One region of the Mycobacterium virginiense genome, then DNA from elsewhere that is predicted to be linked to it. Evidence: riboswitches for the same ligand, from Rfam matches in the RefSeq annotation. Region 1 holds a riboswitch; each other region holds the start of a gene.
The links. A riboswitch is a leader RNA that binds a small molecule or an ion and turns the genes downstream of it on or off. The one in region 1 is predicted to bind cobalamin.
Positions count from the first base shown of each region.

Region 1 (7,961 bases):
TCCGGCCAACGCGGCACGCACCTGCTCCACCGACATGGCATGCCACTCGTCGACCGGAACCGGCCGGGGCAGCGGGGCGTTGACCACCTTGCGTGCCGACCAGTAGCCGGACGCCACACCCGCCGCCGCTCCCAACACCACCGCTTCGGGCCCGCGGCCCCGGACGGTCGGAATCAGCAGCAGCGAACCCATCGCCGAAGCGCCGACGGACAGTTCGACACCGCGGCGACTGGCCGCCTTGGCCGCGGGCAGGGCATGCAGAATTCGCCACACCCCGGCCAGGTCATCGACGATCAGGTCCGCTTCCAACGGTTGCGGCTGGCTGTCGTCGGGAAGGATGCCCACGCCGAGATCGGCCGCCGACAGTGCCTGGGTGGCCGCCGAGGAGATCACTGCGACGGTGTGGCCTTCCTGTTGGTAGTCGTGCACCGCATCGAAGAGGGCGTCGTCGATCGAATCGCCTGTCATCGGCGCGAATTCGTCGAACGCGGGCCGTAGCGCACCGAGGCCGACGGAGTCATCGACGGTGATGGTCTGTACGTCGGCTCGCTGTGTCTCGGCGAGCGTAGCGGCCGCCAGTGGATGCGGCGCCGGGGCGAAGAGCGCCTCGGTGACGGGACGCCCCTTGCTACGGCGCGTGCCGGGCACCGGGTGCCAGCCAGGCTGCAGGTCGCCGGCCGCCGGCATCGCCTGGGCGCGCTCCCAGACTGTCAGGTCCTTCTCGTCGCCACCGCGTAGTCGCACCAAGCGCAACGACTCGCTGCGCAGCACTCGCGGATCGAGAATCACCACATCGATCCGATCCAATCGGCGCAGGCTGTCCGGGTCGATCTGCAGCGCCTCGTCGTTGTTGGCCAGTCCGCGACCCAGTGTCGCCGCGAACGATTCCTGCGTGGAGCGGGCGGCTTTCGGCACGGCGACCAACGCGGCATTGCCGGCCAGGTTCGGGTCGCGGCTGGCCGCACCGACCGCCGCCGCGCCGATGGCCTGGACCCAGGTGCCGCGCTGCAGGTGTTGTTCGATTGGGCCGACCGGGGCAGGTACCGGACGTGCGGCTGACTGCGTCTCGGATCCGGTGGTGGGGCGGGCCAGTTCGCGCCGGGACCATGCCCGGGCGTCGGCGCGCGTTTCGGCTGCCTTGAAGGTGTTGATCGCCAGGTCGATCGCCAGAATCGACGGGGCGACGGCGAGCGCGTTGGCCGCGGTGGAGGCCAGCCCCATGGCAGTGTCCGTTGCGCGTTTACCGATGCGTTCCTCGAGGAGTCGGCGCAGCCGCGGCTGGTGGTCCAGGGCGACCACGGCGCCTTGGACACTGGCCGGCAGGCGCGGAAAGCGCAGGACACGTCCGGCCAGTGCGATGCCCAAGCCGACGGCGCTGATACCTGCCATCGCCGCGGTGGAGACCGCCAACAATCCGTCGCCCGGTGCGGGGGCGCCGCGGGGCGCGCGACCGTCGGCGACATTGTCGAGTTCGTTGTCGAGTTCGTCGTCGATCAGCGGGACGGCGGTGATGGTATCGAGAGGCTCGTCGGTTGCCGGTTCGACATCGTCGATTAGGGCAGGTATCGAGGGGGGCATCGGTCTCCTTCGCTCGGCGACCGAATCTGCAAGGAAAGCCCGCGGAGCCTTCGGTCGACATGGTCAATCGTCCGAAGGTCTCGCTCGCGAAAGTCCTGGGTCCGCTGAATGACCGGGCGGGTGGAACCCGCCGTATTGACGACCATTCACATCCGCCACAGGTGTGGCGGGTAGGAACTACTCCCCTTCACGCTCGAAGGTAGGTCCGGTAGGCGGCGACCAGCTGAACGCCGACGAGACCCCACTTGAAATGCCGGTGAATTACTGCCATTTCCAACAGATCTGGCGGCGCCGGCACGGCTGTTGCCGGTTTACGCGTGCGGCGACCAGTAGGCGAGCATCTCGGCGAAGGTGTCGAATGCCGGTCTCGAAATGCCGTAGGGAGCCTCGAAGTGCAGGCTCAACGGGTAGCCCAACTCGGCCACGCCGTCGATGACCCGCTTGTACAGATCGAGCAGCTGCCGGCGTTTGGCGTCGGGTTCGCCTGCGGCCAGAGTCCGGACGAAGGCCTGTTCGGCGGCGACGGCCTCGTTGCCCGGATCCTGAATCAACCAATCGACCAGCCCGACCTTGCTCTCCATCTTTGGCACGAAGCCGAACGACAACAGGACCTCGGGCCGGTGATCACTGACGTTCTTGAAGTCGCGAAGGAATCCGACAATCGCGTCCGAGTAGAGCAGCTGCGTCATCCCGAAGGTGGCACCCCGGTCACATTTGAAGTCGAAGCGTTCGCGCTCGCCGTCCCGGGTCGGGATGAGGATGACGCCCCGGTTGTCGACGAGATCGTCGAACTTCGACAGCGCGTCGGTGGGTGCGACGCCGCCGCCCTCACCGTCGTTCAGCGTGCGGGGGACACCGACGAAGATGATTCCGTCGAACCCGGCCTGGCGCAGGCCTACCAGTCGCGTCCGCAGCGCCGCCTCGTCGAGGAATGCGGTCACCTGCGTGCACAGTCCACGTACGCCGGGCAGTTCGGGACGGATTGTCGACCAGAATTCCGGGACATCGAGTTTGGGTTTCATCTCGATCGGCCGATCGTCGTCCTCGGGGATCAGCCCGGGGATCATGACGTGACCGATCCGGCCCGCGATACCCGCTTGGTCCGAGAGCTGCAGGACCTTGTAGGCCTCTTCGCGGGCGTGCTCACACCCACGATCGGTGTTGGGCGGCACCAATTCCAGTGCGATGGTGTTCAACGGCACCAGGGGACTCCGTTCTCATGGAAAGGACATGTTGCGCCCCAGAAATGGCTCTGGGGCGCAACATGTCAGACGGTCACAGGCCGGTGCGGGCTTCCTTGGCCGCGGCAACCATATGGGCCAGCGATGCCGTCACCTCGTCGGGCTTGCGCGTCTTGAGACCGCAGTCGGGGTTCACCCAGAGGCGTTGCGCCGGAACAGCATCCAGCGCCTCGCGCAGCGAAGCAGCCATCTCGTCGGCGCTCGGCACGCGTGGCGAGTGGATGTCGTAGACACCCGGTCCCACCCCGTTGGAGAAGCCGATCGCGTTCAGGTCGTCGAGCACCTCCATGTGCGAGCGCGCCGCCTCGATCGAGGTGACGTCGGCATCCAGGTCGGCGATCGCACCGATCACCTCGCCGAACTCCGAGTAGCACAGGTGGGTGTGGATCTGCGTCGCGTCGGAGATGCCCGAGGTGGACATCCGGAACGAACCGACCGCCCAATCCAGGTAGGCCGCCTTGTCGGCGTCGCGCACCGGCAACAGCTCGCGCAGGGCGGGCTCGTCGACCTGGATCACCGCGATGCCGGCGGACTCCAGATCCACCGTCTCCTCACGGATCGCCAGCGCCACTTGGTAGGCGGTGTGGGCCAGCGGCTGGTCGTCACGGACGAACGACCAGGCCAGGATGGTCACCGGACCGGTGAGCATGCCCTTGACCGGCTTGTCGGTCAGCGACTGGGCGTAGGTGGCCCAATCAACTGTCATCGGCTTGGGCCGCGTCACGTCGCCGAACAGCACCGGCGGGCGCACGCAGCGACTGCCGTAGGACTGCACCCAGCCGTTGCTGGTGGCGAAGAAGCCCTCGAGCTGCTCGGCGAAGTACTGCACCATGTCGTTGCGTTCCGGTTCGCCGTGCACCAGCACGTCGAGCCCGAGGTCCTCCTGCAACTTGATGACGGCGGCGACCTCCGCCTTCATCCGGTCGGTGTACTCCGCTTCGTTGATCTCCCCGGCCACCAGGGCCGCGCGGGCCTTGCGGATCTCCACGGTCTGCGGGAACGAACCGATGGTGGTGGTCGGCAGCGGCGGCAGGTGCAGCCGCTCGTCCTGGGCGGCGCGGCGTGCCTCGGCCGAACCGCGCTGGATACCGGCCGCCCGGATCTCGGCGATCTGGGCGCGCAGCGCCGCGTTGTTCAGTCGCGGGTCGGACTTGCGGGAGGCGACCGCGGCGTTGGACGCGGCGATCTCCGCGGCGACCGCGTCCCGGCCCTCACGCAGGGCGCGGGCCAGGGTGGCCACCTCGGTCACCTTCTCGGCGCCGAACGCCAGCCAGCTGCGCAGTGCGTCGTCCAGGCCGGTCTCGGGCTCCAGCGAGTAGGGCACGTGCAGCGTCGAGCACGACGTAGAGACAGCCACCGCCCCGGCGGGGCCCAGCAGTGACGCCAACTTGGCCAGCGCGGCCTGCAGGTCGGTGCGCCAGATGTTGCGGCCGTCGACGATCCCGGCGACCAGAATCTTGGAGGCCAGTTGGGGGACCGATGCGATAGCGGTGTTGGGCCCGTAGACCAGGTCCACACCGATCGCCTCGACCGGGGTGTTGGCCAGCGCGGGCAGCCCGGCGCCGGGGTCACCGAAGTAGGTGGCCACGAAGATCGCCGGCCGGTTGCTCAGCCCGCCGAGGCGGCTGTACACCTGCTCGGCCAGGGCCGGGGCGTCCGCGGAGATATCGGTCACCAGCACCGGCTCGTCGATCTGCACCCATTCCGCGCCGGCGTCGGCCAGTTTGGCCAGCAGCTCGGCGTACACGTCGGTCAGCTCTTCGAGACGCGAGATCGGCGCCGGCGCACCGCCGACGGCCTTACTGAGCAACAGGAACGTGACCGGGCCGATGATCACCGGTCGGGCCACGTTTCCGCCGAAGCCCTGCTCCTTGGCCTCGGCGAGCTCGGAGAGCACCTTGGCGGGGTTGAGGGAGAACGTCGTGTCCGGGCCGATCTCCGGAACGATGTAGTGGTAGTTGGTGTCGAACCACTTCGTCATCTCCAGCGGAGCGATCTCGGCGTTGCCGCGGGCGGCGGCGAAGTAGCGGTCGAGCTCGTCGGCGACGCCGGCCACCCGGGCCGGGAGTGCCCCCAGCAGTACCGCGGTGTCGAGCATCTGGTCGTAGTAGGAGAACGTGTTCACCGGTACCGAGTCGAGCCCCGCGGCGGCCAGTTGAGCCCAGGTGTCCCGGCGCAGGCCAGCGGCCACCTTCTTCAGCTCGTCCTGGCCGATCCTTCCGGCCCAGTAGCTTTCGGTGGCGCGCTTGAGTTCGCGGCGCGGTCCGATTCGCGGTGAGCCGAGAACGGTGGCGGTAAAAGGTTGAACGGTCACGATTTGATCCTTCAATCGACGAGGGTGGGTCAACGCCAGCAGCCGCCCAGCTGATCCGGTCCCGTGCCTATATATAAAGCACTATAACCCTCAAAACCAGACGCCTATTCCGCGAGGCGTTGATCCGCCGGGCGCGGCGCGCCCAGCACAACGGGCAGGTATTCGGACTCGCAGGCGCGCACCGAGGTGCACCTAATGGCCGTCGCTTCCCAGTCGGTGGGCTAACCCGTGACCAGTGCTTATGACGGCGGTCGTTCCTGCATACCGCTGCGGGACAGTCCCGGATTCTCACCGGGTTCCCTCTTGCGCTCCACGGAAAACTGCGTAAACTGCGGTGCGCTCGATGCCGAGGCCGCCTGGCGGCGACAACGGCAAACCAGTTGCGTGATCGAGATTACTCGGCTCGACCGGCCGCGAGTGCCTCCGGGATCGGGGTCTGGCCGTCGTTGAACTCGACGGTGCGGCCGATAGTCGACTTGTCGGCCAGGCAGGCCGCGATCGTCAACGCGACGTTGCCGCGAGAGACCTGGCCTTTAGCCGTGTCGGGACCGACGGCGATTTTGCCGGTAGCCGGGTCGAGAGACAGCCGGCTGGGGCCCAGCACCGTCCAGTCCAGGTCGCTGGCGCGTAGGTGGGCGTCGGCGGCGGCCTTGGCCTGCGCGTACGGATAAAACGGATCGGCTTCGGGAACGCCGTGATCGGGGCCCGCGCCGAAGTAGGACACCATCACGAAGCGCCGCACACCGGCTTTCGCGGCGGCGTCGATGCTGCGAATGGCGGCGTCACGGTCGACGGCGTAGGTGCGTGCCGGGTTTCCGCCGCCGGCGCCGGCGGAGAACACCACCGCGTCGTGGTCTGCCATGAGTCGGGCGAGACCGTCGGTGTCGAGCTGCTCGATGTCGGCCACCACCGGGACCGCACCGGTGACCGCGACCTCTTCGGCGTGGTCGGGGTTGCGGAACACCGAACTGACTTGATCGCCGCGGGCGGCGAGGATGGGGGCCAGCAGCAGGGCAATCTTGCCGTGGCCGCCGATGATCACGATGCGTGCCATGGATCCGACGGTACGCGGGAGCCCCCGGAGTGACCCCCGCTGACGCCGGCCGAGCGCGCCCGTCGACAATCGAGGCAACAAGACCCCGAATTGATAAAGGAGCACCCATGGCTGAAGCCGTCATCGTCGAAGCGGTGCGCGCGCCGATCGGCAAGCGCAACGGCGGACTGTCCGGGGTACACCCGGCCGAGCTGTCCGCCCAGGTGCTCAACGGGCTGGTCAACCGGGCAGGCGTGGACCCGGCGCTGGTCGACGACGTGATCTGGGGCTGTGTCATGCAGGCCGGTGAGCAGGCCCTGGACATCGGCCGCACGGCGGTGCTGAGCGCGGGCTGGCCGGAGACGGTGCCGGCGGTGACCGTGGACCGCCAGTGTGGCTCCAGCCAGCAGTCGGTGCACTTTGCCGCCGCCGGTGTGGTCGCCGGACACTACGACGTCGTGGTCGCCGGCGGCGTCGAGTCGATGTCGCGTACCCCGATGGGCTCCTCGCTGGCCAACGGTGGCCGTCCGTACGGGGACTCCTTCAAGGCGCGCTACAGCCAGACCCCCAACCAGGGCATCGGTGCGGAGATGATGGCCACCAAGTGGGGCCTGAGCCGTACCGCGCTCGACGAGTTCGCGCTGGCATCGCACGAAAAGGCCGGTGCCGCACAGGACGCCGGCGCGTTCAAGGACGAGATCGTCTCGATCACGGACCCCGAGGGCAACGTCATCAGCGAGGATGAGGGCATCCGCCGCGGTACTACCCTGGAGAAGATGGCCCAGCTCAAGCCCGCTTTCAAGGAGGACGGCGTGATCCACGCCGGTAACTCCAGCCAGATCTCCGACGGCTCGGCGGCGCTGCTGTTCATGTCGGCGGCCAAGGCGCGCGAACTGGGCCTGACCCCGCTGGCCCGGGTGCACACCGCGACGCTGGCCGGTGCCGACCCGGTGATGATGCTGTCCGCGCCGATCCCGGCGACCCAGAAGGCGCTGCAGCGCTCCGGCCTGAGCATCGACGACATCGGGGTGTTCGAGGTCAACGAGGCCTTCGCCCCGGTGCCCATGGCTTGGCTCGCCGAACTCGGTGCCGACCCGAAGAAGCTCAACCCCAACGGCGGTGCGATCGCGCTGGGTCACCCGCTCGGCGGCTCCGGTGCCCGGATCATGACCACCATGCTTTACCACATGCGCGCCAACGGAATTCGCTACGGACTGCAGACCATGTGCGAAGGCGGCGGCCAGGCCAACGCGACCATCCTGGAGCTGCTGTGAGTACTGGTGCTGCTGTGAGTGACGCGGCCGTTCTGGTAGAGCGGCGCGGGAACGTCCTGCTGATCACGATCAACCGGCCCGACGCCCGTAATGCGATCAACGGCGCCGTCAGTGCCGGCATCGGCGACGCCTTGGCGCAGGCTCAAGACGACGATGAGGTGCGCGCGGTAGTGCTCACCGGAGCCGGCGACAAGTCGTTCAGTGCCGGAGCCGACCTCAAGGCGATCGCCAACCGGGAGAACATCTACCACCCCGAACACCCGGAGTGGGGTTTCGCCGGCTTCGTGCAGCACTTCATCGACAAGCCCGTCATCGCGGCGGTCAACGGCACCGCGCTGGGCGGCGGCACCGAGATCGCGCTGGCCAGCGACCTGGTGATCGCCGAGCAGCGCGCCCAATTCGGGCTGCCCGAGGTCAAGCGCGGTCTGATCGCCGGTGCCGGCGGGGTGTTCCGCATCATCGATCAGCTGCCCCGCAAAGTTGCCCTGGAGCTGCTCTACACCGGGGAGCCCATCTCGGCG
Region 1 is NZ_CP092430.2:1,279,706-1,287,666, forward strand. It holds gene MJO54_RS06380 (cation-translocating P-type ATPase) at 1-1,578, opposite strand, end outside; gene MJO54_RS06385 (mycobacterial-type methylenetetrahydrofolate reductase) at 1,890-2,780, opposite strand; gene metE (5-methyltetrahydropteroyltriglutamate--homocysteine S-methyltransferase) at 2,854-5,148, opposite strand; cobalamin riboswitch at 5,270-5,483, opposite strand; gene MJO54_RS06395 (SDR family oxidoreductase) at 5,528-6,187, opposite strand; gene MJO54_RS06400 (thiolase family protein) at 6,295-7,440, shown strand; gene MJO54_RS06405 (crotonase/enoyl-CoA hydratase family protein) at 7,455-7,961, shown strand, end outside.

Region 2 (5,886 bases), 2.4 Mb from region 1:
CGAACTCGGCCGGCTGACCCAGCTGCCCGACACCACGATCATCAAGCTGCCCAACATCAGTGCCTCGGTGCCGCAGCTGGTCTCCGCCATCAAGGAACTGCAGGGCAAGGGCTACAAGCTGCCCGACTACCCCGAGGACCCCAAGACCGACTCTGAGCGCGACATTCACGACCGCTACGCGAAGTGCCTGGGCAGTGCGGTGAACCCGGTACTGCGGGAAGGCAACTCGGACCGTCGTGCGCCCAAGGCGGTCAAGGAGTACGCGCGCAAGCACCCGCACAGCATGGGCGAGTGGTCACAGGCCTCGCGTACCCACGTAGCGACGATGCGCCACGGCGACTTCTACCACGGTGAGAAGTCGATGACTCTGGACCGCGACCGCGACGTCAAGATGCAGCTGACGACCAACGGCGGCAAGACGATCGTGCTCAAGGAGAAGGTGTCGCTGCTCGACGGCACGGTCATCGACTCGATGTTCATGAGCGTCAAGGCGCTGCGCGAGTTCTACGAGGAGCAGATGGAGGACGCCCGCAAGACCGGCGTGATGTTCTCCCTGCACGTCAAGGCGACCATGATGAAGGTCAGCCACCCGATCGTTTTCGGCCACGCCATCAAGGTGTTCTACAAGGACGCATTCGCCAAGCATCAGAAGCTCTTCGACGACTTGGGCGTCAACGTCAACAACGGTCTGGTCGACCTGTACAACAAGATCGAGACCCTGCCGGCCTCCCAGCGTGAGGAGGTCATCGAGGACATGCATGCCTGCCACGAGCACCGTCCCGAGCTGGCGATGGTCGATTCGGCCAACGGCATCACCAACTTCCACTCACCGTCGGATGTGATCGTGGACGCCTCGATGCCGGCGATGATCCGGGCCGGCGGCAAGATGTACGGCGCCGACGGGCGGCAGAAGGACACCAAGGCCGTCAACCCCGAATCGACGTTTGCCCGGATCTACCAGGAGCTGATCAACTTCTGCAAGACCCACGGCCAGTTCGACCCGGCCACCATGGGCACCGTCCCCAACGTCGGGCTGATGGCGCAGAAGGCCGAGGAGTACGGCAGCCACGACAAGACGTTCGAGGTTCCCGAGGCCGGCGTCGCCGACATCGTGGACCTGGCCACCGGCGAGGTGCTGCTGACCCAGAAGGTGGAGGCCGGCGACATCTGGCGGCTGTGCACGGTGACCGACGCCGCCATCCAGGACTGGGTGAAGCTGGCCGTCCAGCGGGCACGGGCGTCGGGCATGACCGTGGTGTTCTGGCTGGACACCGAGCGTCCGCACGAGGCGGAGCTGCGCAAGAAGGTCAAGGCCTACCTGAAGGACCATGACACTGACGGCCTGGAGATCCAGATCATGCCGCAGGTGTGGGCGATGCGGTACACCCTCGAGCGGCTGATTCGCGGACAGGACACCATCGCCGCCACCGGCAACATCCTGCGCGATTACCTCACCGACCTGTTCCCGATTCTGGAGCTGGGCACCAGCGCCAAGATGCTGTCGATCGTGCCGCTGATGGCCGGGGGCGGCATGTACGAGACGGGTGCGGGCGGTTCGGCCCCCAAGCACGTCAAGCAGCTGGTGGAGGAGAACCACCTGCGCTGGGACTCGCTCGGTGAGTTCCTGGCGCTGGGCGCCAGCTTCGACGACCTGGGCGCCAAGACCGGCAATGTCCACGCCAAGATCCTGGGCGAGACGCTGGACTCGGCGATCGGCAAGCTGCTGGACGCCAACCAGAGCCCGTCGCGCAAGACCGGTGAACTCGACAACCGCGGCAGCCAGTACTACCTGGCCAAGCACTGGGCGGACGAGCTTGCCGCGCAGACCGAGGACGCCGAGCTGGCCAAGCACTTCGCGGCGCTGGCGAACACGCTGGGCAAGAACGAGGACGTGATCGTCAACGAGCTGGCCGCGGTGCAGGGCAAGCCGGTGGACATCGGCGGCTACTACGCGCCCGACCACGACCTGACCTCGGCGGTCATGCGGCCCAGTGCGACGCTGAACGCCGCGATCGACGCCAAGGACTGAGGTCGGGCGGCTCCCTGCCGCCTCGGCCCCGCCGAGTGGGGATCTCCCGACGGACACGCCGACGGAGTCGTCGTGGATTTCCCACTCGGGGGTGCCGGCGACGCTCAACGTGCGACAATTCGCCGGTAAGGCGATGACGATGTAGGAATCCGGTGTTAATCCGGAGCGGTCCCGCCACTGTCATCGGGGGAGTGACCTCACCCGAGAGCCAGACACTCACGTCGTCGCAACCTCCGATTCGGGGCGGGTAACCCGAGAGAGCTGACGACCGTGACCGCGCCGATCTGGATCGCGTCTCCACCCGAAGTCCACTCGACATTGCTGTCGGCGGGCCCCGGGGCTGGTCCGCTGTTGGCGTCGGCTGCCGCATGGAACACGCTGAGCGCCGAATACAGTGCGGTCGCCGACGAGTTGACGGCACTGCTGGGGGCAGTGCAGGCCGGGGCGTGGCAGGGTCCCAGCGCCGAAGCGTATGTGGCGGCGAATCTGCCGTATCTGGCGTGGCTGATCCAGGCCGGGGTCGCCAGCGCCCTGACCGCCACCGCCCAGCAGGCCGCGGCCACCGCCTACAGCACCGCACTGGCCGCGATGCCGACGCTGGGTGAACTTGCGGCCAATCACGCCACCCACGCGGTGCTGGTGGCCACCAACTTCTTCGGTGTCAACACCATCCCGATCACGCTCAATGAGGCCGACTACGGCCGGATGTGGTTGCAGGCCGCCACCGTGATGGCTACCTATCAGGCCGTAGCGGGCACCGCGGTGGCGTCGAGCCCGCAGACGTCGGCGGCGCCACAGATCGCCAAAGCCCAGTCCGCGGACGCCAGCCAGCCGCAGCTTCCGCCGGATCGACAGAACGAGATCATGGAATGGCTGCAGAACAGCGGCTACACCGATTTCTACAACAAGGTGCTGCAGCCGATGATCGATGAGCTGGCGAGCAACCCGTTCCTCCAGTCGATGTTCGGCGGGTTCGACCCCTGGCTGAGCATCACCGGCAATCCGCTGAGCTTTCTGCACCCGTTCAACATCGCGTTCGCGCTCGGCTACCCGATGGACTTCGGCTCGTTCGCGGCCTATCTGTCGCAGACGTTCGCGTTCATCGCCGCGGATCTGGCCGCGGCCTTCGCCTCCGGTAATCCGGCCACCATCGCCGCGACGCTGATGTTCACCGCCGTACAGGCGATCGGCACCATCATCACCGACGTGATCGCCCTGCTCAAGACGCTGCTGGAGCAGGCTCTGGTGCTGATTCCGGTTGTGCTGCCGATGCTGACCGCCGCATTGGCGCCACTGGCCGCGGCGCCGTTGGCCGGATTGGCGGGGTTGTCCGGCCTGGCTGCGCTGCATGCGGTTCCGGTTCCGGTGGTTCCGGTCATGCCCCCGCCGTTCGCCGGCCTGACGGTCGCTCCGACGCCGCCGGTTCCCGCTCCGGCCCCGGCCCTCGCTCCGGCGCCCGCTCTTGCACCGCCGCCGCCCGCAGCGCCGCCGGCGCCCCCTCCGCCGCCCGCACCACCGCTGTCCCCGGGGGACAGTCTGGCCGCGATGTATCTGGTCGCCGGCGCGAGCCAGCAGGCCCGTCGGGCCGCGGGCACCAGTGCTCGCCGACGCAAGGCCGCGGAGCCCGAGGCCGCCGCGGCGCCGGTGGACGCCGTGGTCGCCGAGGAGAAGGTCAAGTCCCGCCGGCGGCGGCGCGCAAAGGCCGACATGCTCGGCCGCGGGTACGAATACATGGACTTAGACGACGCCTCGGATGCCGTGCTGCCGAGTGGACTCACCGCCCTGGCGGCCGACGCCTTCGGCGGCGGTGCCACCACTCCGATGACGCCGGGCACCTGGATGCCGGAGTATCAGCGCGGTCTGCGGTAAGACTCCAGGTAAGACGGCAGCGCGATGGCCGGGTCGAGGTCGGCGGCCGGTTCCGGGCGTCCGGCGACCATCCGCAGCGGGACCACTCCCGCCCAGTGCGGCAGAGTGACGTCCTCGGGTTCGTCGTTGGGGCCGCCGTCGCGCACCGAGGCGGACACCTTCACCAGGTCGAGCGCCAGCACCGCAGTGGCCGCCAGTTCCCGGCGGTTGGGCGGCCGGGCGTCGGCGGCCCGGCCGGGTGCGACGTGATCGAGCAGTGCGTCCAGCCCGAGCCGCTTCTCGGCCTCGTCGTCGACCAGGCGGGCGGCGCCGATGACGACCACCGAGCGGTAGGCCATCGAATGATGCAGCGCCGAGCGGGCCAGCACCAGCCCGTCGACCAGGGTGGCGGTGACGCAGACCGGCAGACCGCCCGGGCCGGCGGCCAGCACCGGGCCGCTGCCGGTGGAGCCGTGCAGATACAGCGTCTCGTCGACCCGGGCGTGCGTGGTCGGCAGCACCACCGGATGGCCGTCGCGGGTGTATCCCAGGTGGCAGATCAGCGCCTCGTCCAGGATGCGGTGCACGGTGTCGCGGTCGTAGCGAGCCCGTTCCCGATACCGGGTGGGGGTGGTCTGGGGTGTCGGTGCGTAGGACACGGGGTTGCCTCCATTAATGTACTAGTGCAATATTGGAGATGTGCCAGTACAATACAGCATTACCGGCGGGGGAGCCGAGGCCATCGCGGCGAGCGTCGAGGAAGGCATCGCGCGCGGCGCGTTGGCACCCGGGGCCGCGCTGCCGCCGATACGCGGGCTGGCCCAGCAACTCGGGGTGAACCCGAACACCGTCGCCGCCGCCTACCGGCTGCTGCGCGACCGCGGCGCGGTCGAAAGCTCCGGTCGCCGTGGCACCCGGGTGCGAGATCGGCCGGCGACCACACCGCGCTCGCTGCGCGGGCTGGCCGTGCCGCCGGACGTGCGGGATCTGTCCACCGGAAACCCCAACCCGGCGCTGCTGCCCGCTATCGCCGCTGTGCCGGCGCACCCCGGGCCGGTGGTGCTCTACGGGCATCCGCCGATCGCGTCGGCACTGGCCGAGCATGCCGCGGCCGAGCTGGCCGCCGACGGTGTACCGGCCGACCACCTCGCGGTCACCTCCGGGGCCCTGGACGGAATCGAGCGGGTGCTCAGCGCCCACCTGCGTCCCGGTGACCGGGTGGCCGTCGAAGATCCGGGGTGGCCCAACCTGCTCGATCTGCTCGGCGCGCTGGGGCTGACACCGGAGCCGGTCGGAGTCGATGACGACGGCCCGCTGCCTGCCGACCTGGACCGCGCGCTGCAACGGGGGGTGCGTGCTGTGGTGGTGACCAGTCGCGCCCAAAATCCCACCGGCGCCGCGGTTTCCGCCGAACGAGCCGATGCCCTGCGGGCTCTGCTGGACGCAGCCGATGTGCTGGTCGTCGAAGACGACCACGGTGCGGCGATCGCCGGGGTGCCGCTGCATCCGCTGGCGGGCGTGACCCGGCACTGGGCGTTCGTTCGGTCGGCGGCGAAGGCGTATGGCCCGGACCTGCGGCTGGCGGTGCTGGCCGGTGACCAGCGCACCGTCGAACGGGTGCAGGGTCGCCAGCGGCTCGGGCCGGGCTGGGTCAGCCACCTGCTGCAGAACCTGGCGGTAGACCTGTGGCGCGACGACGCGGCGACGCGGCGGGTGGCCGAGGCCGAAGCCGCCTACCGCGCGGCCCGCCTCGGGCTGTGCGCGGCGCTGGCCGACCGGGGCGTGATCGCGCACGGCCGGTCCGGGCTCAACGTATGGATCCCGGTGCCCGACGAGGCGGTGGCGATGACGGCGTTGTTCGCCGCAGGCTGGGCTGCGGCGCCGGGGGCGCGGTTCCGGATCCGGGGCACTGCGGGCCTGCGGATCACCATCGCCGAGTTGGCTCCCACCGACGTCGACGCGCTGGCCGATGCGGTCGCCGCTGCGGTGCGCGGCTCAGGCCGGGCCAG
Region 2 is NZ_CP092430.2:3,716,092-3,721,977, reverse strand. It holds gene MJO54_RS18125 (NADP-dependent isocitrate dehydrogenase) at 1-2,029, shown strand, start outside; cobalamin riboswitch at 2,113-2,267, shown strand; gene MJO54_RS18120 (PPE family protein) at 2,300-3,898, shown strand; gene MJO54_RS18115 (pyridoxamine 5'-phosphate oxidase family protein) at 3,880-4,536, opposite strand; gene MJO54_RS18110 (aminotransferase class I/II-fold pyridoxal phosphate-dependent enzyme) at 4,577-5,886, shown strand, end outside.
Region 2: it holds a riboswitch for cobalamin, as region 1 does, so the genes downstream of both, MJO54_RS18120 (PPE family protein) here and metE (5-methyltetrahydropteroyltriglutamate--homocysteine S-methyltransferase) in region 1, are expected to answer to the same signal.

Region 3 (7,961 bases), 2.4 Mb from region 1:
ATGCCGGGGTGTTCGGGATGGCATCCGCAGTGTTCGAGGCGGCCTCCGATGTTCAGTATCAACATGTTTCGGTGCGGGTGCTGCCCGGGGTCTCTGCGGTGCAGGCGGTGGCTGCGGCGGCCGGGGCCCCGATCGGGGCCGACTTCGCGGTGCTGAGCCTGTCGGATCGGCTCAAGCCGTGGACGGTGATCGAGTCGCGGCTGCGGGCGATCGCCGAAGCCGATCTGGTGCTGGCGATCTACAACCCGGCGTCGCGCGCGCGGCCCGACCAGATCGCGATCGCGCGCAAAGTGCTGCTGGAACACCGGGATGCGCACACGGTGGTGGTCATCGGACGCGATATCGGACGGGAGTCCGAGGAGCTCACTGTGACCACCTTGGGCGAGCTGGACACCGACACCATCGATATGAAATGTCTTGTCCTGGTGGGGGCCTCGTCGACGCGGGTGACGGCGACTGGACGGGTTTGGACGCCGCGATGGGTGCGTTAGCGGTCCAGTTCGTCGGGGCCGGCCCGGGCGCGGCAGATCTGCTGACGGTGCGGGCCGCCCGGCTGCTGGCCGCCGCCGATGTGGTGCTCTACCCGGGCAGCTACCTGGACCCGCAGGTGCTCGCGCACTGCTCGCAGGCCGCCGACCTCGTCGACACCGCCAATCTGGATCTGGATGCGATCACCGACCGGCTGGTCACCGCGCATCGGGCGGGTCGCGCGGTGGTGCGGCTGGTCTCCGGGGATCCGTCGCTGTACAGCGCGGTCTTCGAGCAGACTCGCCGTCTCGATGCCGCCGGGGTGCCGTGGAAGGTGACCCCCGGAGTGCCGGCCTATGCGGCGGCCGCGGCGGTGCTCGGCCGTGAGCTCACGGTGCCACTGGTGACGCAGTCGGTGGTGCTGACCCGTACGCAGGCCGCCTCCACCGCAATGCCGCAACGCGAAGCGCTCTCCGCATTCGCCGCGACCGGGGCCACGTTGGTGCTGCACCTGGCGATCACCCGCATCCGGGCGCTGATGGCCGAGCTGGCGCCCGAGTACGGCGCGGACTGCCCGGTCGCGGTGGTCTATCGCGCGTCCCAGCCCGAGGAACTGGTGCTGCGCGGGACCATCACCGACATCGCCGACGCGGTCGAGGCGGCGGGCTTGCGGTCGGCCGCGGTCATCCTGGTCGGCCGCGCGGTAGCCGATCGGCCTGATCCGTGCGCCGGCGAGAGCCATCTCTATGACCCGGCACGAGACCGCTCAGGACCGGGTTAACGCCCACTGGGTGACCGCCCGGCCCGGCGTCCAGCCGGTGAGGGACCCCAGCGGCGCTGCGTGCTCCACCTGGATGCGGGTCAGCTCGCCGCCGTGTTCGCGGTAGGCCGCCGCCAACAGCGCCTCGGTCTCCAGCGTGACGCCGTGGGCCACCACCCGGCCCCCCGGCGCCAGCGCGGCCAGGCAGGCCGCCAGCACCCCATCGCGGCTCAGACCGCCGCCGATGAACACCGCATCCGGGGCGGGCAGGTCCGCCAACGCGTGCGGGGCCGCGCCACGAACGACCTGCAACGCGGGCACACCGAGGTTGCGGGCATTGTCCGAGATACGTTGCGCCCTAGCGTCGTTCGCCTCGATTGCGATGGCACGGCAGGCCGGATGCGAGCGCATCCATTCGATGCCCACCGAGCCGGCACCGGCACCGACGTCCCACAGCAACTGCCCGGGAGCCGGGGCCAGTCGCGCCAGCGCGGCGGCCCGCAGGTCACGTTTGGTGAGCTGCCCGTCGTGGTCGTAGGCGTCATCGGGCAGGCCGGCCGCCCAGCCGTACGCCGGCGGGCCGGCCAATTCCAGCCCGACGATATTGAGCCGCGGGGCCGAACCGGCAAAGCTGGCGGCGGTGGTCTCCACTCGCGATTCGGCGGCTCCCCCGAGATCGCCGAGCACCACCATCCGGCTGGCTCCGTAGCCACGCTCGGTCAGCAGGGCGGCCAGCTGCCCCGGGGTGCTCTCATCGGACGACAGCACCAGCACCCGCCGCCCCGGCGCCAACTCCCGCAGCACCGCATTCACGTCGGCGGACCTGATCACCGCCGCGGACTCCGCGGACCAGCCCAACCGGGCCCGGGCCAGCGTGACCGACGAAACCGCCGGAATCACCGTGACCCGCTGCGCTCCGAACAACTCGATGAGCGTGCTGCCCACACCGGACAACAGCGGATCACCCGAGGCCAGCGCCACCACGCGCTGCCCGTCCAGCGCGTCGAGCAGCGCGGGCAGCCCGGCGCGCAGCGGCGACGGCCAGGTGTGGCGCTGTTGACCGTCGACCGCGGGCAGCAGGTCCAGGTGACGCGGCCCGCCGATCACGACGTCGGCCGCCAGCACCGTCTGCCTCGCCGGCTCGCCCAGCCCGGCCCAGCCGTCGGCACCGATGCCCACTACGGCGATGCGTTCGGCGGGGCGGGGCTGGGCTGGCACAGCGGCGATCGTAGCTAGGTCAATCGCTGCGTGAGGAATTCCACCACCCGCTTGCGCGCCTCGTAGGCGGGGTGGCCGTCGACCTCGCGGACCTGGTCGGTGAGCACCGAGTGCGCCATCCGGGACAGACCGTGCGCGTTGCCCGACGAGGAATCGATCTCGATGACCTCGAAGGCGTCCCCGAGCCGTGCCTTGAGCGTCGCGAAGCGGTCACCGGGGGCCATCTTGTCCTCGCTGAACCGCAGGCCCAGAGCGCACAGGCCGTCGGTGGCGGCCCGGTCGGCGACGACACCGAGCTCGACCTCGGAGAGACCCGGGTCGCGGCGCTGCTTGAGCGTGAGCGGGATCGGGACCGACGGCTGGCTCAGCACCGGCGCCAGCACCGCATCGTCGACGGCCGCGGCCAGCGCGAAACCGCCGGTGAAGCACTGACCGATCACCCCGACGCCCTTGCCGGGCGTCTTCTCGTTGAGGTCGCGGGCCAGCGCCCGCAGGAACTGGGTGACCGGGCGCTGCTTGTCGGTGGCGAACGCGGCGAACTCGCGGGTCACGCAGGCCCGAGCGATCGTGGTCGCGGCGTAGCCCGGCGTGATCGCCTTACCCGGCTCGCCGAACAACGAAGGAATCGCCACGGTGAACCCGTTGTCCACCAGGTGATTTCCCAGCGCCAGCACTCCGGGGTGTATCCCCGGGATCTCCGGGATCAGCACCACACCAGGACCCTCGCCCTTGCGGTACACGTCGTGGGTGAACTCGCCACCGGTGAACGGTTCGGCGACCCATCCGGTCAAGTCTGCTTCAGGTGCACTCACTGGTCGTGTGCCCTTTCTCTCGGTCGGCGTCTGCGGCCCCGAGTGTTAGGGTATCGGCGCGAAGCGCCAGGGAAGTCGGTGTGACTCCGACGCAGGCCCGCTACGGTGTTCCGCGGCGCATTTCGGTGCGCCACGGTCAGTCCGAATACCGGCTTCGCGTCGCCAACACACAGGTGTTGGCCACACGAGCGGAGCCTCAATGCAACAGCTGTACCCCTTTCCCGCTGTCCTCGGCGGCGACCCGGATGCCCCGGGCGGCCTCGACGACATGGCGCTGGCGCTTGTCCTGAGCGCGATCTCCCCCGGTATCGGCGGGGTGCTGATCCGCGGCGAGAAGGGCACCGCCAAGTCGACGCTGGTTCGCGCGCTTGCCCAGGTGCTGCCGCCCATCGACGTGGTGGCCGGTGACCGGTTCTCTTCCGATCCCGCTGAGGCGAACCCGCTCTCCCCCGACGGCCCGTTCCCCAGCGACGCGGCCACCGAGACCCGCCCGGTGCGGCTGGTGGAGCTGCCGGTGGGCGCCACCGAGGACCGGGTGGTGGGTTCCATCCACCTGGAGCGCGCGCTGAGCGCCGGCACGGTCGACTTCGAACCCGGGCTGTTGGCGCGCGCCAATCGCGGCATCCTCTACGTCGACGAGGTCAACCTGCTGGCCGACCACCTGGTGGACCTGCTGCTGGACGCCGCGGCAATGGGGCGGCTGACGGTCGAGCGCGACGCGGTCTCGGTCACCCACGCCGCCCGGTTCGTGATCGTCGGGACGATGAATCCCGAGGAGGGCGAGCTGCGCCCCCAACTGCTTGACCGGTTCGGTCTGACCGTCGAGGTGTCTGCCCCGCGCGATCCGGTGCTGCGGGCCGAGGCGGTGCGGCGGCGGCTGGCGTTCGACGCCGACCCGGATGGCTTCGCCGCGACGTATGCCGCGGCCGAAGATCGGCTGCGCGCCCGGATCCATCAAGCCCAGGAACTGCTGCCGCAGGTGGCACTGACCGACGCTGCGCTGGTCAAGATCGGCGAGATCTGCGCGGCGTTCGACGTCGATGGCCTGCGCGGCGACATCGTCTGTGCCCGCACCGCGGTAGCTCACGCGGCCTGGCAGGGGCGCGACGCGGTCAATATCGAGGACTTGCGGGTGGCCGCCCGGTTGGCCCTGCCGCATCGGCGGCGACGCAAGCCGTTCGACGCACCGGGTCTCGATGAGGCCGAACTCGACGAACTGCTGCCACCCGAGGAGCCCGAGCCCGACCCGGACGGTCCGGGACCCGACGGGCCCGAGCCCGATGGTCCGCCGGAAGGTGGTTCGCCGCCGCCGGAACAACAGCGCGGGCCCGCACCGACCGGGCACCCTGGGCCGGGCTCCACCTCGACCGTGGGCGCCGACTCCCCGTACCGCGCCAAGCTTTTCGCGGTCGACGGCGTGGGCGAAGGACGCGCCGGCCGGCGCAGCCGGGCCCGCACCAGCTCCGGACGCCGGGTGGGCGCCACCGCATCCGGCAACGCCGGCGGATTGCACCTGTTCGAGACGCTGCGCGCCGCTGCGCCGCATCAGGGCGCCCGGGGCCGTGCTGAAGGTCGGATGATCCTGCAGGCGACCGATCTTCGACGCGCCGTCCGGGAAGGCCAGGAGGCCAACCTGGTGTTGTTCGTGGTCGACACGTCCGGGTCGATGGCCGCCATCGAGCGGATGCGCCATGTCAAGACCGCGATCTTGTCCTTGCTGCTCGACGCCTACCGTCGCCGGGACCGGGTGGCGGTGGTGACGTTTCGGGACACCAAGGCGGAGTTGGTGTTGCCCGCGACCGGATCGGTAGAGATCGCCGCCGTGCGGCTCGACGAGTTGCCTGCCGGTGGCCGCACCCCGCTGGCCGAGGGCCTGCTGGAGGCCGCGGAGGTGATCCGCCGGGAGCGGCTGCGCGAGCCGGCCTGCCGCCCGCTGCTGGTGGTGCTGACCGATGGGCGGGCCACCGCCGGAGCCGAACCGGTGGAGCGCTCCCTTCTGGCCGCCGACCAGCTTGCCGGACAAGGATATTCGGCCGTCGTGGTCGATTGCGAGAACGGCCGGATGCGACTCGGCTTGGCCCGGATGCTGGCCGAGCACTTGCGGGCCGAATACGTGCCGCTGCCGCAGGTCAGCGCCGAGGCATTGACCGACGTCGTCCGCGATGCCACCGGAAGAGGAGCCGCCTGATGCCCCAGGGACAACCATTGACGGTGCCCGACGACAACCTGACCACCCGCCAGCGCCGCAACCGGCCGCTGCTGATGGTGCACACCGGCGACGGCAAGGGGAAGTCCACTGCCGCATTCGGATTGGCGCTGCGCGGTTGGAATCAGGGCTTCAATATCGGGGTCTTCCAGTTCGTGAAGTCCGCGAAGTGGCGGGTCGGCGAACAGACCGTGCTCGAGCGGTTGGGCGAGCTGCACGCCGAGACCGGTGAGGGCGGCCCGGTGCAGTGGCACAAGATGGGCTCGGGCTGGTCGTGGAGCCGCAAGGCCGGCGGCGTGGAGGATCACGCCGGCGCCGCCGCGGAGGGCTGGGCCCAGATCAAGGAACGCCTGGCGGCACAGACCCACGACCTGTACATCCTCGACGAGTTCACCTACCCGATGGGTTGGGGCTGGGTGGACGTCGAGGACGTGGTGGAGACCTTGGCCAACCGTCCGGGCCACCAGCACGTCGTGATCACCGGCCGGCGCGCCGATCCGCGGTTGATCGAGGTCGCCGACCTGGTCACCGAGATGACCAACATCAAGCACCCGATGGACGCCGGCCAGAAGGGCCAGCGCGGCATCGAATGGTGAGCGTGGTGGGCGTTCCCCTACCCCGGCTGGTCATCGCCGCACCCGCATCCGGGCACGGCAAGACCACGGTGGCGGTCGGAGTAATGGCCGCGCTGGCCGCCCGCGGCGTGCAGGTCAGCGGACACAAGGTCGGCCCGGACTACATCGATCCCGGCTATCACGCGCTGGCCACCGGCCGGCCGGCCCGCAACCTGGATCCGTATCTGGTCGGCCCCGACCGGATCGTGCCGTTGCTGCTACACGGCGCCGCGGGCGCGGACGTCGCCGTGATCGAAGGCGTGATGGGGCTTTTCGACGGGCGCCTGGGCACCGACGGTGAGGCCTCCACCGCGCACGTCGCGGCGTTGACGGCAACGCCGGTAGTACTGGTCGTCGACGTCTCGCATGCCTCCCGGACACATGCCGCGGTCGTAGCGGGCCTGGCCGGTTTCGATCCGGCGGTGCGCATCGCCGGGGTGGTGCTCAACAAGGCCGGCAGCGCGCGGCACGCCGATGAAGTCGTTGCCGCGTTGCGCCCCAGCGGTATTCCGGTGCTCGGGGTGTTGCCCCGCGACGCGGGCGTGCAGACGCCGTCGCGGCATCTCGGGCTGGTGCCGGCGGCCGAGCGCGACGAATCGGCCGCCATGACCGCTCGACTTGCCGAGCTGATGGAGCAGCACGTGGACGTGGACACGCTACTGGCGGTGGCCCGCCAGGCTCCGGAATTGACCGGCAACGCCTGGGAGCCGGCCGCCGAGGTCCGTGCCGCCTCGGGGCGCCGGCCGGTGGTGGCGGTCGCCGCCGGACGCGCCTTCACCTTCGGCTACACCGAGACCTTCGAGCTGCTGCGCGCCGCCGGTTGCGAGGTGGTCAGCTTCGACCCCCTCACCGACAGATGTCTGCCGACCGGCACCGCCGGGATCTATCTGGGCGGCGGGTTTCCGGAGGTCTACGCAGAACCGTTGGGCGCCAACACCGCCCTGCTGGGTGCGCTGCGGGCGGCGATCGCGGCGGGCGTGCCGACCGTCGCGGAGTGCGGCGGGCTGGCGTATCTGTGCCGTCGGGTGGGTGATGACGCCGGGGTCGGCGCGCTGCCGGGTGATGCGGCGATGACCCCGCGCCTGACGTTGGGCTATCGGGAAGCCACGGCGGCGGCCGACAACCTGCTGGCGCGGGCGGGAGATCGGGCCAACGGACACGAATTCCACCGCACCCAGGTCGTTTTCGATCACGCTGTGAGCGCGGCCTGGCAGCTTCCCGACGGCCCGGACGGTTTTGGCTCGACGAGCCTGCATGCGTCCTACCTGCACACCCATTGGGCCGGACATCCCGGGTTGGCGCAGCGGTTCGCGAACGCGGTACACGGTTTCAGCGGCCCGGATCTGCACCATCACGGCGATGTCGAGGCCGCACCCGGGCTGCTCGATTTCGCGGTCAACGTCTACGCCGGGCCACGACCGGACTGGCTCGAGCGCGCCCTGCATGCCTCCCTCGACGACGCCGTGGCCTACCCCGAGGCGTCGGCGGCCCGCGCCGCGTTGGCCGCCCGGCACGGTCGCACCGCTACGGAGGTACTGCCCACAGCGGGCGCGTCGGAGGCCTTCGACCTGGTGGCTCGCATGCGGCCGTGGCGCTCCCCGGTGGTGGTGCATCCGCAGTACACCGGCCCGCATGCCGCATTGACCGCCGCGGGCCACAGCGTCGGTACAGTGCTGTGCACGGCCGACGACGGCTTCGCGCTGCACCCGGATGCGGTGCCCGAGGACGCCGACCTCGTCGTCGTCGGTAATCCGACCAATCCCACCGGGGTGTTGCATCCGGCGCAGACGCTGCGTCAGTTGTTGCGTCCGGGCCGGGTGGTGCTGATCGACGAGGCGTTCCTCGATGCCATTCCCGGTGAGCCGGAAACCCTGTCCGGAGAG
Region 3 is NZ_CP092430.2:3,688,026-3,695,986, forward strand. It holds gene MJO54_RS17985 (precorrin-2 C(20)-methyltransferase) at 1-491, shown strand, start outside; gene cobM (precorrin-4 C(11)-methyltransferase) at 479-1,249, shown strand; gene cbiE (precorrin-6y C5,15-methyltransferase (decarboxylating) subunit CbiE) at 1,235-2,446, opposite strand; gene MJO54_RS18000 (dienelactone hydrolase family protein) at 2,461-3,258, opposite strand; cobalamin riboswitch at 3,282-3,429, shown strand; gene MJO54_RS18005 (magnesium chelatase subunit D family protein) at 3,458-5,446, shown strand; gene cobO (cob(I)yrinic acid a,c-diamide adenosyltransferase) at 5,446-6,060, shown strand; gene cobBC (bifunctional hydrogenobyrinic acid a,c-diamide synthase/histidinol phosphate aminotransferase CobBC) at 6,063-7,961, shown strand, end outside.
Region 3: it holds a riboswitch for cobalamin, as region 1 does, so the genes downstream of both, MJO54_RS18005 (magnesium chelatase subunit D family protein) here and metE (5-methyltetrahydropteroyltriglutamate--homocysteine S-methyltransferase) in region 1, are expected to answer to the same signal.

Region 4 (7,961 bases), 2.4 Mb from region 1:
CCGACCCCGGCGGGGCCCCCGTCGGTCACGATGCCGGCCTACATGTACATGGTGGGGGGCCTCGACATGGGGGCTCGCCGGGGATCGGGCACCAGCACGCGGAAGAAGGCGGCGCCGAAACCGGACAGTGCAGATGTTCCCGAGGCCGCCGCGGCGGAAGAGGCTGCGCCGCAGCGACGTCGGCGCCGGGCCAAGGCTGGGATGCGCGGTCGCGGCTACGAGTACATGGACTTGGAGCCGGACCCGATGCCGGAATTTGCCGGGGCACTCGCCTCGAGTAGAGGTACCGGCTCGCAGGGCTTCACCGGTGGCACTCACCGGGTGGCCAGCGCACGGCCGAGCGGACTGACCGCCCTGGCCGACGACGGGTTCGGCGGTGGGGCGATCAGCCCGATGATGCCCAACACCTGGCCGGCCGAACCGGACTAGCCGGACCGGGCGCGTTGAAACTGCGTCCAGGGCTGTTCCCAGCCTCCGCGCACAGCCCTGGACGCAGAATCAACGTCTCCTGCCTAACCGCGGGGCTAACCGCCGGGTTTGTTGGGGCGGTCCAGCTTCGGCTCTCCTTCGTCGAGTCTCGCTAACCGCCGGGTTTGTTGCGGCGGTCCAGCTTCGGCTCTCCTTCGTCGAGTCTCGCTAACCGCCGCAGCGGATCCGGTTTCCGCCGCGGTCCAACGGGTCGGGCCCCAGACCCAGGTACTTGTCGCGCAGCTTGTCCCACAACTCCAGCTGGCCCCACTCGGGCTCGTCGCGCATCTGCTGGTCGTTGGTCAGGAATGGGTTCGGCAGCATCACGGTCATCATCTGCTCGTCGCGCCCGTTGAACAGGCGCACACCCCACGACTGCGGGTTGCCGTCCTTGCCGATTCGGCGGTACAGCTCGGCCCGGCTACAGCGCCGGATGCGGCCCAGCTCCGAGCCGCTGGCCCGATGCTTGCCGATGCAGAGGTGAAAGTGCCAGCGGCCGAAGTCGATGGTGGCGTAGCCGTCGAGCATGCCGATCTTGCGCGGCGCGTTGGGGGCGGCCACCTCCCAGGCCGCGCCTTCCATGATGATGCCGAACCAGATCTCGTTCCAGTACTCGTCGAAGCACAGGTGCAGCAGATCCAGCAGGCTCTGCTGATCGGTCGGCAGCGGCCAGCGTTGTTCGCGACCGCGGTCTTCGGTGTCGACGATGGGAGGATCGGCGACGACGGTGCCGGTGTTCTCGGTCATGGGAATCCTTCTTTCATCGGTCCAGACAAGGTTTGTGGGTCAGTGCGCAGTCGCCGCACAGGCCGCCGCCCGGCGTGCGATAGAACAGGCAGCAGCTGGTCCGGCGATAATCCGTGCTGGAGGCGTCGAAACACACTGTGCCGTTGAGATATTCGCCTTCGCAGATGTTTCGTGCGAGTTCCCAGCTCGGTTCGTCCGCGAGACTTCCACCGTGATGCCAGCACAGGGCGCGGGCGGCGCCCAGAGCTGCGGAGGCGGCATTGCCGTCCAGCAGTCGCTGCGAGATCGGACCGAGCCGACGCACCGCGGCGGCCAACGGCGTCAGGTGTTCGGTCAGGACCATCTCGGCCAGCATCGGCTCCAGATCCGCATTGGCTGACGGTGTCTGCCAGGCCACCGGATTCGGCAGGTGAAGCCGGACGCTGCCGCCGCAGTCGGAGTACCAGAGTTGATCGGGGTCCAGATCGATCAGCAACCCGTGCTCGGCGAGCCCGCCGAGTCCGATCGACCACAGCCGCGCCGCATATCCGAGGTAGAAGGTGGATACCGCCACGCGTAGATCCGACGCCCCGATGCGATCCTGCACGCCGGCAACCGCGCCGGCCAGCAGGTCGGTGTCGGTGTAGAGCTGCGTCACCGGACGCCAGCCGGTGTCGTCAGCGGTCCCGGTCGAGACCGCGAAATAGGAGCTCACAGTGGATAACTCGGCCAGTGCCGCGAACGTCCGAGTCTGGGGCGCGCAGCGATGCGGGGTCGCGGGCAGGGTACGCAGTCGCTGCGGCAGGTCGCGCAGCGCAACGACGTGGTTGTCGCCGGCGGTACGCAGCGTGATGGCACCGGGATCGGTTGCTGTGAGCACGATTTCGGCAGAATCGCCGATACTCCAGCCCTCCCGCGACAGCACCCGCGTCAGTGCGGAGTGCAACGGCTCTTCAGCGTCGACGCGTGCGGTGCGTGCCGCGCCATCGCTGTCGGCGCGGGTACTGAGCTCGAACATGCCGCTGGCCGGGTCGAAACGCAGGGTGTCGTTGCCGAACATGTCCCCGATGCGCCCGGACAACATCAGCTCTTCGCCCACGGTGTCCATCAGGGTGCCCGCCGGATCCATCAGCCACACCCGATCTGCCACCCGCAGCGCCAATTCCAGATCGTGGGTGCTCAGCACCACCGCCAACTGCTGGTCGCGGGCGAGCTCACGCAGCAGGCCGAACAGTGCGGCTCGCGACGACACGTCCAGAAACGCGGTCGGCTCGTCGAGGATCAGCAGGCCCGGCTGCTGGGCCAGTGCCCGCGCGGTCAGAACCCGCTGGCTTTCGCCGTCGGACAGTTCGGCAGCCGGTCGCGACGCCAGATGCTGTGCGCCGGTCGCCGCCAGCGCCCAGTCGATGATCTCCTCGTCGACCGGGCGCAGGCGGGCACCCAGCCCCAGGTGGGGGATGCGGCCCAATCCGACGAGTTCGCGCGCCGACAACAAGCCCGGGTCGACGCGTTCGGTCAGCACCACCGCGACTCGGCGGGCCAGCTCGTCGCGGGGGAGAGCGGTCAGGTCGGCGCCGTCCAACAGGACACGTCCACCGAGCGCGGGCTGCAAACCCGCCAGGGTGCGGATCAGGGTGGACTTGCCGGCTCCGTTGGGCCCGATCAGCACGGTCAGTTCGCCGCGGCGAGCCTGAGCGGCCAGTCCGGTCGCCACTGTCGTCGACCGGCGCCGGCTGCGGTAGCCGATGGCCAGGCCGGCCAGCTCGACGGCCGGTGGCGTCATGACGGCAACCCCGATCCTCGCCGGGCCCGCAGCAGCACGGCGATCACCACCGGTGCCCCCACCAGCGCGGTGACCGCGTTGATCGGGATGACCAGATCGCTGCCGGGCACCTGACTGACAACGCCGCAGCCCAGCGCGGCGACCGCGCCCAGCAAGACCACCGCCGGGACCACCACCCGGTGATCGGAGGTACCCACCACGATGCGGGCCACGTGCGGCACCACCAGCCCGAGGAATGCGATCGGGCCGCAGAACGCGGTCGTCACGCCGGCCAGCAGTGACGCAGAGACGACCGTGACGATCCGGGCCCGGTGCACGTTGATGCCCATGGTCGCCGCGTAACTCTCGCCGAGCAGCAGGGCGTTGAGCGGCCGGATCGTCATCGCCGCGGTCAACAGCCCGACGGCCACCAGCGGCAGCAGCAACTCCAAATCGGCCCAACCGGTTCCGGCGAAGCTGCCCAGGCCCCACAACAGGTACTGCTGCACCCGCTGCGGATCGGAGTAGACCAGCGCCAAGCTCACCAGCGCGGTGCTGGCCGCGCCGATCATCACACCGATCAGCAGCAGCGTCGCCGCCGAGCGGGTCCATCGCGACAGCACCAGAACCAGCGTCAGCATGGCCGCCGCACCCAGCGCCGCTGCGATCACTTCCGCGGCGCGGCTGGCACCGGCCACCGCGGTGGTGAAACCGCCGCCGGCCGCCCCGCCGAGCAGCACCACCACCGCGACGCCCAGGCTCGCCCCGGAGCTCACGCCCAGAATGTAGGGATCGGCGAGGGTGTTGCGGAACAGGGTTTGCAGCTGCAGGCCGGCGACGCCCAGCGCGGACCCGGCGGCCAGCGCGGTCAGCACCCGCGGCAACCGCATGTTCCACACGATCACCTGCCAGCGCGGGTCGGAGGGTTCGGCGCCGAACAGCACCTGCACGGTGTCGAGCACCGGCACCCGCACCGGTCCGAGCACCAGCCCGAGCACGGCCAGCAGGACCACCGCGGCGCTCAGCGCGGTCAGCACCAGGGCGATACGCGGCTTCATCGCGGCACCCGCCGGTAGAACTCGAACGCGTGGTCGGTGGCGAGCTCGGGATGCAGGATCGCGACCAAGTCGCCGAGTAGCAGATCCGGTCGGGCCGTGCCGCGTTCCCAATAGAGGTTGCCGCCAAGGGATGTCATTGCCTTGGTCGCCGACCAGACGTGGCCGGTCCGCAGCGCGGTCAGCTCGCCATAGCGGCTGTCACGGGCCACCGCATCGCCCAGGGTGTGCCAGTCGTCGGTGATCAGCCAGACCGGCGCTGTACCGGCACGGGCGTACACCGACTCGAAGTTCAGTTGCCGGTTCTCGGCGCCGGTCTCCGACAGCCAGGGATAGGTGCCGCCGGCGTCGGCGACCAGACGTCCCGAGTAGCTCTCGCCGGTGGGCATCGACCAGCTGCCCGAGTACATGGTGCCGACCAAGACCTCGACGGGCTTGGTCGCGGCGGCTTGAGCCGCCAAGGCACGGTAACGGTCGCGGATGGACCGGTAGGCCTGCGCGGCTTGGCGTTCGGTCCCGGTCAGCGCGGCGAACACCTTGATCCACTCGGCGCGGCCCAGCGGGGTCGGTTCCAGCCATTCGGCGTCGGCCAGCACCGGGGTACCGGCTTCGCGCAGCTTCGGATAGCCGGGGTCGTCGATGCCCTCGGTGACCAGCAGGTCGGGGCCCGCACCGATCACGCGCTCGATATTGATCTGCCCGCCGGGCGCGTAGCCGACGATCTCACCGGTGTCGATGCGCGCACGGATCTGGGGGTCGGCGACGGCTGCCGGGCTCGCCACTCCGGTGACCACGCCCGCTTGGCCGAGTTCGGTGATCATCGCCAGATGCGTCGTCGAACCCGAGTAGAGGCTCTGCACCGGCACGGTGATCCGCTGGGCGTTCGCCAGCTCCCCGGTCAGCGTCGGCGCGGGCGCACCGCAGCGCACCAACACCCACGACATCGGCTTGCCGCCGAGGTAGGGCCGCTTGACCGTAAGAACCTGGTAGCTGCCGTGGTAGGTGATGGCGAAGTTGGTGGCCTCGGTCAGCGTCGACTTGTCCGGGAAGTAGTCGGCGGCCGGATCGAAGCCGGTGATGCAGCCGGAACGCGCTTGCAGTGTGCGGGAAGCGGGTTCGCCGGAGCAGCCGGCCAACGACAGCGCGGTGGCCAGCGCTACCAGGAGCGCAGCAACTACCCGCAACGCACGGGACATGAGCGTGAGTCAGCTTCCTCGGGGTACACCGCCCCGGTACGCAGGACGCGTTGACGTGAGTCTCCTGGCTCTCGGATCACTGCTCGCCTCGCCTTCCAACCCCACAAGTGGCGGGCCGTGGCTGATGAGGGTCGCTCCCCGATGACAGTGGCGGGACCGCGCCGGATTCGCACCGGCTTCCTCATTCGTCATCGCCTTACCGGCGACATTGTTGCATGCCGCGCTGCGTTAGGCTGGCCGCCGTCTCGTGGCGTCAGGAAGTCCGGTACTCAAATTCCGGCGCGGTTCCGCCACTGTGTTAGCCAGATACTGGCCGCGGGGCATCCGACTATGCGGGGCGCGAACCCCCGGGAGGAACCGATTATGCGGCGTATCGCCCTGCTCTCCACCTCTGACACCGACCTGCTGTCCGCGCGGGCCAGCGGCGCGGCATACCGGCTCGGGAACCCCGCACGCCACGACATCGAACCGCTGGTCAACGGCGCCGATGTCGTGGTGCTGCGCATCCTGGGGTCATCGGCCGAGATCGCCGAGGAACTGAAGCTGCTGCGCGCGACCGGCCTGCCGCTGGTGGTGCTCGGCGGGGAGCGCTCGCCCAACGCCGAGCTGATGGAGTGCTCCACGGTCCCGATCGGCCTGGCCGCCCAGGCGCACGCCTACCTCGCCGAGGGCGGGCCGGCCAACCTCGCCCAGCTGCACGCGTTCCTGTGCGACACGGTGCTGCTCACCGGTGAGGGTTTCGAGGAGCCGGCGGTGATCCCGGAATGGGGGTTCGCCCAGCGGGAAGGCGTCGAGGCTGCGAACCCGGTACGGATCGGGGTGCTGTACTACCGCGCCCACGAGGTCAGCGGCAACGCCGGATTCGCCCACGCTTTGGCCGATGCCATCGATGCCACCGGCAGGGCGGTCGGGGTGCCGATCTTCGCCGCCTCGCTGCGCAACGCCCCCAACGAGCTCTTCGCCGCGCTGGGTCAGCTCGATGCGCTGGTGGTCTGCATGCTGGCCGCCGGTGGGGCGATGAACGCCACCGCCGGGGTCAGTGCCGGTGACGACGACGGCGCGTGGGACATCGAACAGATCGCGGCGCTGGACATCCCGGTGTTCCAGGGACTGTGCCTGGCGTCCTCGCGCGCGGACTGGGAGGCCAACGACGACGGCGTGACCCCGTTGGATTCGGCCACCCAGATCGCCATCCCGGAATTCGACGGCCGGATCATCACCGTCCCGTTTTCCTTCAAGGAGATCGACGACGACGGGCTGCCGCACTACGCTGCCGATCCCGAGCGGTGCGCCCGGGTGGCCGGGGTCGCGGTGAATCACGCGGTGCTGCGCCGTATCCCGAACGCGCAGAAGAAGCTGGCGCTGGTGCTGTCGGCCTATCCCACCAAGCACTCCCGGGTGGGCAACGCCGTTGGTCTGGACACCCCGGTGTCGGCGGTGCGGTTGCTTCAGCGGCTGGCGGCGGAGGGCTACGACGTCGGAGACGGCTTCGGCGTGCTCGACGTCGCTGACGAGACGCAGGCAGGGGATCGCCTCATCCACACCCTGATCGAGGCCGGTGGTCAGGACGAGGACTGGCTGTCCGCTGCGCAGCTGGCCGGCGCCCAGGTGCGGGTCACCGCGCAGCAGTATGCGCAGTGGACCGCCGAGTTGCCCGACGACCTGCGCAATGCGATGACGACGGCGTGGGGTCCGGCGCCGGGCAAGTTGTTCGTCAACGACGCCGGCGAGATCGTTTTGGCCGCACTGCAATCCGGCAATGTCGTGCTGATGATCCAGCCGCCCCGAGGCTTCGGGGAGAATCCGGTGGCGATCTACCACGACCCGGAATTGCCGCCCAGCCACCACTACCTGGCCGCATACCGTTGGCTGGCACATGGTTTCGGCGCGCACGCGGTGATACACCTGGGCAAGCACGGATCGATGGAATGGCTGCCCGGTAAGACCGCGGCGTTGTCTTCCGCGTGCGCCACCGACGCGATGATCGCCGACCTGCCGTTGATCTATCCGTTCCTGGTGAACGACCCCGGCGAGGGCGCCCAGGCCAAGCGGCGGGCGCACGCCACGATCGTCGACCACCTGATCCCGCCGATGGCACGCGCGGAGTCCTACGGCGACATCGCGCGCCTCGAGCAACTGCTCGACGAGTACGGCAACATCGCGTCCATGGACCCGGCCAAGCTGCCGGCGATCCGCGGTGAGATCTGGAATCTGATGCGGGCCGCGGAGATGCACCGCGACCTGGGCCTGGAGGAGCGGCCCGAGGATGAGGAGTTCGACGACTTCCTGCTGCATGTCGACGGCTGGCTCTGTGAGATCAAGGACGCCCAGATCCGGGACGGCCTGCACGTGCTTGGCGGCGCTCCGACCGGACCGGAGCGGGTGAACCTGGTGCTGGCGATCCTGCGGGCTCCGCAGGTGTGGGGCGGGGTAGACCATGCGGTACCGGGCCTGCGGGCCGCGCTGGGGCTCAAGGAAGACGCCGCTGCGACGGTCGTCGACGAGATCGAGGGCCGCGCTCGCGCGTTGGTCGAAGCCATGGAGGCTGGCGGTTGGGAGACCGGCCTGGCTGACACGCTGCATCCTGACCCCGAGGTATGTCGGGTGTTGAGATTCGCTGCCACCGAGGTGGTTCCGCGGCTGGCCGGCACGTCGGCCGAGTTGGACGCGGTGCTGCACGCGCTGTCCGGCGGGTTCGTACGGCCGGGGCCGTCGGGGTCGCCGTTGCGTGGCCTGGTCAACGTGTTGCCCACC
Region 4 is NZ_CP092430.2:3,706,537-3,714,497, reverse strand. It holds gene MJO54_RS18105 (PPE family protein) at 1-429, shown strand, start outside; gene MJO54_RS18100 (DUF7676 family protein) at 637-1,215, opposite strand; gene MJO54_RS18095 (ATP-binding cassette domain-containing protein) at 1,229-2,977, opposite strand; gene MJO54_RS18090 (FecCD family ABC transporter permease) at 2,974-4,014, opposite strand; gene MJO54_RS18085 (ABC transporter substrate-binding protein) at 4,011-5,207, opposite strand; cobalamin riboswitch at 5,246-5,432, opposite strand; gene cobN (cobaltochelatase subunit CobN) at 5,571-7,961, shown strand, end outside.
Region 4: it holds a riboswitch for cobalamin, as region 1 does, so the genes downstream of both, MJO54_RS18085 (ABC transporter substrate-binding protein) here and metE (5-methyltetrahydropteroyltriglutamate--homocysteine S-methyltransferase) in region 1, are expected to answer to the same signal.